Regions from separate parts of the Pseudoalteromonas sp. SR44-2 genome, predicted to be linked through region 2. Evidence: predicted binding sites of a transcription regulator. Region 2 holds the regulator's gene; the other holds the start of a gene.
The links. The regulator FliA, encoded in region 2, starts transcription of late flagellar genes. The targets are predictions, from matches to a motif close to CTAAAGNTNNNNNNNNNNNNGCCGATA.
Positions count from the first base shown of each region.

Region 1: a site for FliA is predicted at 2,662-2,688, ahead of H5115_RS18180 (DUF5610 domain-containing protein). Genes of this name have one in related genera too.

Region 1 is NZ_JACJDW010000043.1:327-4,939, forward strand. Features, by position in the region: gene H5115_RS18170 (RNA-binding protein) at 185-664, shown strand; gene murI (glutamate racemase) at 627-1,427, opposite strand; gene H5115_RS18180 (DUF5610 domain-containing protein) at 1,493-2,632, opposite strand; gene trmA (tRNA (uridine(54)-C5)-methyltransferase TrmA) at 2,795-3,892, shown strand; gene H5115_RS18190 (thiol:disulfide interchange protein DsbA/DsbL) at 3,958-4,596, opposite strand; gene H5115_RS18195 (thiol:disulfide interchange protein DsbA/DsbL) at 4,613-4,613, opposite strand, start outside.
Region 2 is NZ_JACJDW010000012.1:48,331-52,943, forward strand. Features, by position in the region: gene flhA (flagellar biosynthesis protein FlhA) at 1-153, shown strand, start outside; gene flhF (flagellar biosynthesis protein FlhF) at 175-1,656, shown strand; gene H5115_RS09365 (MinD/ParA family protein) at 1,649-2,509, shown strand; gene H5115_RS09370 (RNA polymerase sigma factor FliA) at 2,536-3,246, shown strand; gene cheY (chemotaxis response regulator CheY) at 3,287-3,670, shown strand; gene H5115_RS09380 (protein phosphatase CheZ) at 3,688-4,461, shown strand; gene H5115_RS09385 (chemotaxis protein CheA) at 4,477-4,613, shown strand, end outside.

The DNA of each region.
Region 1 (4,613 bases), on a different contig from region 2:
CTGTTCGAACAAAAATAGAACAAAACCACGTAAAACCACATGAAAACCCGTCTAAGATGATGCTTTTTTATGCTCTTATTTATTATTTAATACAAATATCATTGCTATGTTTGATTTAGGCGTTAAGATAGCAAGTTCACAATGTTAAATTAATGTTTATTTCCTGTTTATTGGTAGATCTAAAATGAAATTACCCGATCAAAAATCTTTTATCTTCTCTGTTATTCTTGCTGTAGTTGGTTTTGTTGTTGTTGAGTTTGCTTTAGGCGGCTTAGCTTTAAACCCTGCATTACTATTTGGTGCTGGTTTATTAATAGGTGCGATTGCTATTGCTGCAATATCATCTGATGTGACTGAAGAAGCTGAAGTTAAAACAAAAACGCTTTATGTTGGTAACCTTCCTTATCGTGCAAACGAAGGTGTGGTTCGTGCATTATTTGAAGAACAAGGCAAAGTATTCAATGTTCGTTTATTAAAGGATAAGAATACTGGCAAACGTCGTGGCTTTGGTTTTGTTGAAATGGCGCAAGCTGATGCAGACAATGCAATTGCTAACTTGAACGATAGCGAGTTCCAACAACGTACTTTAAAGGTACGTGAAGCAAAACAAAAACAAGAAGATGATTCTAATGCTCTACGTACTGAGACGGATCAGTCAGTGTAACTAGCTTTACCGCTAGCTTATTGCTAAACACATCAGCCGTTGCATAATATTGCAGCGGCTTTTTTATGTCTGTTTGTTTATCCGCACATAAGTTAAGTTGGTTAAGTAGGAAGTTGACTCTATTTGCTATCGCTACACCTGAATCAAGTAATTTTACATTCCCTTCAAAGTACTGACTAATCGGCCCTGCTAATATCGGAAAGTGCGTACACCCTAGTACAAGTACATCTATAGTTTTATCTATATGTAGTTCATCAAGTACTTGATACAACTTATTTGTATCTAAAGAGCCTGTAAAAAAGCATTCCTCAGCTAACGTTACTAATTCAACACTACTATACAGATTAACGATCACATTACGTGCATGTTCAGCAATTAATGTTTTTGTGTATGAACTAGCGACCGTTGCCGGCGTGGCTAACAAGCCAATATGATTTGAGCGTGTTAATTCTGCCGCAGGCTTTATTGCTGGCACAACACCTACAATAGGAATATCCGTAATTTGGCGAACAGCGCTGAGTGCAGATGTAGAAGCTGTATTACACGCTATTACAATTAAATCGACGTTAAGCGTGTTGGCTTTGATGAAATGAATAAGTGAACATAATCGGTTAATTATAGTTTGTTGGGACTGAGCACCATAAGGTAGTAATGCATTATCCATAAAATAGCTGTACTGAGCATTGGGGATACTTTGCTTGATATGTTCAAGTACAGTAGTTCCACCAATACCTGAATCAAAGACCATTATATGCGCTGACAAACTACCGTTCCTACTTTACTTTAAGATCGGCAGTTTGCCATGAGGTTTTTATAAAAGAAAGTAGTTTAACTTTGCGTGGCTTCTAAATCAGTAAGCCTGTCGGCTGCTGAATTTAACTGATTAAGGTTTTCGAACATAGACTTTGTATAATCTACTAACTTATCTATTTGTTCCTGATCTTGATTTAACCATTGGAGAATGCCAGCTAGCTGATTTTGTAATCCAAGCTCACCCGCTTTTTCAAAAGCGTTTTTAAGGTCGTCATTAAAAGGGGCTAAACCCTCTGCTACTTGTTTTTCTGGTGCTGGTTTATATTCTTCATAGCTTTTAACTGTTGCTATTGTTTTTGTTTGGCGTAAATCCATAGAAAAAGCCACCAGCTGCTCGCTGTCTAAACTCAGCTCTTGCGCTTGTTCAAATGCTTCATCTAAATCACCACCAAAAAAGGTTTTACTTAAATCTTGTAAGTCTTCCATCATCGCATTAATAGCTTCTTGCTCTTGCTCGTTTAAGTCACCATTTACCGACATCGAAAATGATACCTGTCGAGATTGCGATGATGAGCTTGCAAACGACTCACTATTACTATTTTGCTGATAGCCACTTGCCGATTGAGATTCAAATGCATCAGCAAAGCTAATACTTACCTCATCGCCTTCTGCTGTAGTAAATTTATATTCTGCATTACTCGTCATACTGACGTATTGGGCCTGGCTTATATTTACGCTGGCAGGTTGTGGGTTAAATAACGACTCTTCAAACTTATCCAGCCCATTGTAAATTCCCTCTTTGGACTTATTAATGCCCTCTTCCATGTCATCATTAAATACGCCAGTACCTTTGAGTTCATCAACAGCGTCATCAATCCCTATTTGGACTCCTTTGCGCGCATCGCCTAGCATATCTTTGAGCTTTTCGTCATCAGCGCCGTTAGCTTTTGCTTTATTTACAGCACTACTTACAAAATCGAGTACGTTTTTTACTATTTCATCAAAATCAAATAGTGGTTTATCTGCTTTTTTTTCTGCGATAGGTAATCCAAGCTGCTCAGCCATTTTATCGCCAAGCACCTTTGCGGCCAACTCTCGGCCTCGTTGTTGATAGCTATCTTGAGGAGACGTAATTGTAGGTTGCTGTATATCAGCTTTATTATTGAATTTATTGATGTTGTTGTTTGGCGTAAAGCCATAATTACCTATTTTCATGATTCGTCTCCTAAGCGTGCGTAGTTTATTATCGGCTATAACAACAAAAACTAAAGTACAATGTTCAATAAAACAGCATAAATGCTAGCCAAAACTAGACAAATACGCAGCGCTCCCTACAATAGCGCCGATAAACAGATCTTAGATAAGGTAGTAGCGTTAATGGCAGTTATTAAAATAGATACCACACAGTACCAAGCGCAGTTAAGTGAAAAAGAGCAGCGCATTAGTACGCAGTTTCAACGTTTTGGTGTGGAGCAACTAGAAGTATTTAGCTCAGAGCCAACTAACTACCGCCAACGTGCTGAATTTAGAGTATGGCACGACGGTGACGATCTGTTTCACATTATGTTTGATCAACAAACAAAAGAAAAAATCCGTGTTGACACATTTGACCCAGCAGCGCCTCTAGTAGGTGAAATAATGCAGGTGATGATTGAAAATCTTAAGCCTTGTGAAATATTACGCCGTAAGTTATTTCAAATCGATTACCTATCAACGCTAAGCGGTGAAATTTTAGTAAGCTTGCTTTATCACAAACCACTTGATGATGAATGGTTAAGTGAAATTAAAGCACTTAAAGAAAAGCTAAGCAGTAAATACAAAATTGACTTTATAGGCCGTGCTCGTAAACAAAAAGAAGTACTAGGTGATGACTTTGTAACTGAACGTTTAACAGTTAATGGTCAAGAGCTTATATACCAACAAGTAGAAAATAGCTTTACTCAGCCTAATGCAAAAGTAAATATTAATATGCTGGAGTGGGCACAAGATTTATGTAAACCACTTAAAAATGATTTACTAGAACTGTATTGTGGTAACGGTAACTTTTCAATTGCATTAGCGGGCTGTTTTAATAAAGTATTAGCGACGGAAATATCAAAATCATCTGTTCACTCTGCTCAATACAACATTGCTAAAAACAACGTAGAGAACTTAGATATTATTCGTATGTCGAGTGAAGAGTTTACTCAAGCAGTGAATGGCGAACGTACTTTCTCTCGTTTAGAAGGGATTGATTTAAAAAGCTATGACTGCCAAACCATATTAGTTGATCCACCACGCGCGGGTATGGATGAATTAACGTGTGACTTAGTGGCTAATTACGAAAACATAATTTATATATCCTGTAATCCTGAAACTCTTGAGCGTGACCTTGATCACTTAACACGTACGCATAACGTTAAGCGCTTTGCTATATTTGATCAGTTCCCTTATACGCATCACATTGAGTCGGGCGTTTTCTTACAGCGCAAATAAATACGCTCAGTAAACGTTAACCATAAAAAAAGCTCCTTAAGGAGCTTTTTTTGTTTTAGCTAAACTTACTTGTTAGCTAAGTAATTTATTAATTTGCTAATGTCTTCAGGTTTAGTAATACCCGACTCACGACCTAGGTTTAATTTGTACTTACCATTTACAATAAAGGTTGGTACGCCACGTAGTGCGCCTTTTTCTTTAAAGTAGTCTTGATCGCGTTTCATTTTAGAGCTCAGTGTACGTACCGAGAAGCTTTTAAACAGCTTATCAAACTTATCACCATCAACGCCCTGCGCTACAAATATATCTTTTACATCTGCAAGCTCATTAAATTTAGCGCGCTTTGTATGGATATGATTAAAGATTGCAGAAATAATCTGATCTTTTTGTGGAAGCACTTCAGCTGTCGCCAGTGCTTGGCTCATCATCTGTTGGTTTTCTGGGTCACGTACACCTACAAAATCAACATGGCTCTTTTTAAATTTAACGTTTTTATCAAGCTTAGGCTTAAACTCACCAATTAGTGCTTCCATGTTATTACATGCAGGGCAGTAAAATGAGAAGAACTCTTTAACCTCTGGCTTTTTAGTTGCACGCTCAGAAACTACGTCGTAATGCACGCCTTCTTCATACGTTGCTGCAAAGCTTGTTGCTGCCATAGGAAGTAATATTGCAAGCAAACCTGCTTTAACTAATTTAATCATTATTATACTCCGAAATT
Region 2 (4,613 bases):
GGCGAACCTTCTATATTGCTAACGTCAGGAATGTTACGCACTGTGTTATCTCGTTTTGTTAAGTACACCATTCCAGGATTGAGAGTGATGTCTTATCAAGAGGTACCAGACGAAAGACAGATCAAAATTGTAAGCTCGGTAGGCCAACAATAAGATTTTAACAGGGGTTGAATCATGAAAATTAAACGTTTTTTTGCTAAAGATATGCGCACAGCACTTAAAGAAGTTAAAGATGAGTTAGGTGTTGATGCGGTTATTATGTCAAATAAAAAACTGGCTAACGGTGTAGAAATTGTAGCGGCAGTTGATTATGACAAAGCAGCCCCTAAAGTAGCAGCGCAACCGCAACGCCCTGCAGAGCCGCGTACACAGACGCCACAACAAAGCATGCATAATTTTGTAAAACCAGAGCCACAGCGTGCCAAGCCTGAGCCTCAAGCAAAAGTTGCTGACAGCCTACAAGCATTATTAGAGCGTCAATCACCGCGTCCTCGTTCTCCTGAGCTTGCATCAATGTTTTCACAATCGGGTATTGATACTACTGATAACTATCAAGAACCTAATATGGGGCAGCGTACTAAAAATATGTTTGCTCCTGAAGCTTCTGCGCCAGTTCGTCCACAAACTCAAGCGGATAGCTTAGGTTTTGATGATTTAGACCGCGACTTTGATGATTTAGATAGCCCAGTAACCACTCGCCAACAAGCACCTAATAATGAAAGCGAAGAAATGACAACAATGCGTGAAGAAATGAACGCAATTCGTCAATTACTTGAGCACCAAGTATCAGGCTTGATGCAACAAGATATGGCGCGTCGCGATCCAACACGCGCTTGTATGGTTGACCGTTTAGTCGGTATGGGTATCGATAAAGAAGTAGCACAGCAAATGGCATGTTTTGTACCTGATGATGTGTCTCGTAAGCAAGGTTGGAAAGCATTGTTAACTATGGTCGAAGATCAAATGCAAACAACCAATAATGAAATACTTCGCCAAGGTGGTGTATATGCGTTAGTGGGTCCAACAGGTGTGGGTAAAACAACGACTGTTGCTAAGCTTGCAGCTCTAGGCGCACAAAAATATGGTGCCGATAAAGTGGCGTTAATAACCACTGATACATACAGAATTGGTGCTTATGAACAACTTGCAACATATGGTCGTATTATTGGTTGTGGTGTTAAGCAAGTTAAAGATGCTAATGAATTAGCTGAAGTTTTATATCATTTACGAAATAAACGTCTAGTATTAATTGACACAGCAGGTATGAGCCAGCGAGATTTACGTTTAACTGAGCAATTAAACACGTTAATGCGTAACCAACGTGTAGATATTCGCAGCTACTTAGTACTTAGCGCGACAGCACAAATTAATGTATTGCAAGAAACTGTACGTCACTTTAAAAAAGTACAGTTAAGTGGCTGTATTTTCACTAAGTTAGACGAATCATTAAGTTTGGGTGAGATTATTAGTATTGCGATTCAAAATCGCCTTCCAATAGGGTATCTTACTAATGGTCAACGAGTACCAGAGGATATTCGTGTTGCAAATGCTGAGAAACTAGTTAAAAAGGCTGAGCAATTATATTTAAAAAGAACAAAAGAACAACATTCAAGGCACCAAGCAGTGGCGCCAAGCACAGTAGGGATGTATGATTAACACAGTATTAGATCAAGCAAGCGGCCTGCGCAAAATGAGTCAAAACAATAACAACGGCGTAAAAGTTATCGCTGTAACCGGTGGTAAAGGTGGAGTAGGGAAAACAAATGTTTCTCTAAATACAGCTATTGCGCTTGGGCAGCAAGGTAATCGAGTATTAGTGCTGGATGCTGACTTGGGTTTAGCAAACTGTGATGTGATGCTTGGTTTACGTGTAGAGCGTAACTTGTCACATGTCTTATCTGGTGAATGTGAGCTTGATGAAATTTTAGTTGAAGGCCCTGCAGGAATTAAAATTGTACCCGCTACATCGGGTTCGCAAAGTATGGTTGAATTATCACCATCTGAGCATGCTGGGCTAATTCGTGCGTTTAGCGAATTGAATACCGAATTTGATATTTTAATTGTAGATACAGCTGCTGGTATTTCAGACATGGTACTGAGCTTCTCGCGTGCAGCGCAAGATGTAATGGTTGTTGTATGCGATGAGCCGACATCAATAACCGACGCTTACGCACTTATTAAAGTATTAAGTCGTGAGCACGGCGTTTATAAATTTAAAATTGTTGCCAATATGGTGCGCAGTATGCGTGAAGGCACTGAATTGTTTGCAAAGCTATCTAAAGTTACCGACCGCTTTTTAGATGTATCAATGGAGCTAGTAGCAACGGTTCCTTATGATGAAAATATGCGCAAAGCAACACGTCGTCAAAAAGTAATAGTAGAGCTCTTTCCAAATTCGCCAGCCGCTCTTGCGTTTAAAACGCTGGCAACAAAAGCAGTTAAATGGCCAATACCCAACCAACCATCTGGGCATTTAGAGTTTTTCATTGAGAAACTAGTAAACGGTTAATTATGACAACACTGGTGAATAGAGCTATGGGATATCAATCAACACAAAATTTAAATGTGATTGTTGAGAAGCATGCATCACTTGTTAAAAAAGTGGCATGTCATCTAATTGCTCGATTACCACCTAGCGTTCAACTTGATGATTTAATTCAATCAGGAATGATAGGCTTAATAGAAGCTTCGAAAAACTTTGATGCAACAAAAGGCGCAAGCTTTGAAACTTTTGCAGGTATTCGTATTCGCGGTGCTATGCTTGATGAAATGCGCCGTGGTGATTGGGCTCCTCGTTCAGTTCACCGTAAAAACAGGCAAGTTGCAGAAGCAATTACTGAGCTCGAAAGTAGTCTGAACCGCGAACCAACGGACATAGAAGTTGCTGAAAAACTTGAAATTTCGCTCAATGAGTACCATCATATTTTAAATGATGCGAATACGAGTAAAATATTAGGCATTGAAGACCTTGGTGTAGATGAGGATGTTATTACTCCTGTAGGCCAAGATTTAGCACAAGATAAACCTTTTAATAATGTTAAAAATGATAGGTTTAATGAGTCTTTGCTAAGTGCAATTAAGTCATTACCAGAGCGTGATGCAATGGTGCTTTCTTTGTACTACAACGATGAAATGAATTTAAAAGAAATAGGACATATACTCGATGTAAGTGAATCGCGTGTAAGTCAGATACATGGTCAGGCGATGATTAAGCTTAAAGCTAAAATCAATGACTGGATAAATTAGTAGTAAGTAAACAAAGGTTAATACCTCACTGGGGGATGTTTTGGATAAAAACATGAAAATTCTTGTAGTTGATGATTTTTCAACGATGAGACGCATTATAAAAAACCTGTTACGTGACTTAGGTTTCACTAACGTTCAAGAAGCTGATGATGGGTCTACAGCTTTGCCTATGTTGCAAAATCAAGTGTTTGATTTTGTAGTTACGGATTGGAATATGCCTGGAATGCAGGGTATTGATCTTTTAAGAGCAATACGTGCGGACGAGAAGTTAAAACATATCCCTGTATTAATGGTAACGGCAGAAGCTAAAAAAGAACAAATAATAGCTGCGGCGCAAGCTGGCGTGAATGGTTATATTGTTAAGCCATTTACGGCTGGAACATTAAAAACTAAATTAGAAAAAGTATTTGAACGCTTAGGCTAATGATGGGGGAGAGGCTTATGCCAGCACCAGCTGCGCCTCAAATAACGTTAGAACAAGCTCGTCAGCTCGTTGTTTTTTTAGAAAATGATGAGCAAGACAAAGCAAATCAGTTGATTTTAGAGGCTGCTTCTAAAGAGCAATCTGAATTATTTGCTGAAGTTGGAAAGTTGACTCGTCAACTGCACGAAGCCCTTAAAAGTTTTGAGCTTGATACTCGCTTAACTGATATAACGACAGATGCGATTCCAGATGCTAAAAAGCGGCTTAATTATGTTATAGAAATGACAGAAAATGCGGCTAATAAAACAATGGATGCAGTGGAAGCGAGTCTTCCTATAGCCCAACAGTTAGCGGACGAAATATCTCATATCAAACCTACATGGGATCGTTTAATGAGCCGCGAGATTGAGCTTGGTGAGTTTAAGCAACTTTGCCATAGCATCGATAAGTTTATGAACAACTCTCATCATAAGACTGATGAGCTTCAAAGCTTAATGACAAATGTACTAATGGCTCAAGACTATCAAGACTTAACAGGTCAAGTTATTCGCCGTGTTATTGAACTTGTTAGGGAAGTAGAAGAAAGTTTACTGCATCTTTTAACTGCGTTTGCTGAACAAGACGACACTAACAGCACCGCGAATAAAGTAGAACAACAAAAAATAAAAGAACCAGTTGCCACACAAACTTTAGCAGGTCCTGAAGGCCCTATTATTGATAAAGAATCGCGTAATGATGTTGTATCTGATCAAGATGAAGTTGATGATCTTTTATCAAGTTTGGGCTTCTAAGAGGAGAGTAACTGCATGTTTGAAGTCGATGAAGATATTTTACAAGACTTTCTTGTAGAGGCTGGAGAAATCCTAGAGCTTTTATCTGAACAGTTAGTTGAGCTGGAAAATAATCCAGAAGATACCGAGTTACTAAACGCTATATTTAGAGG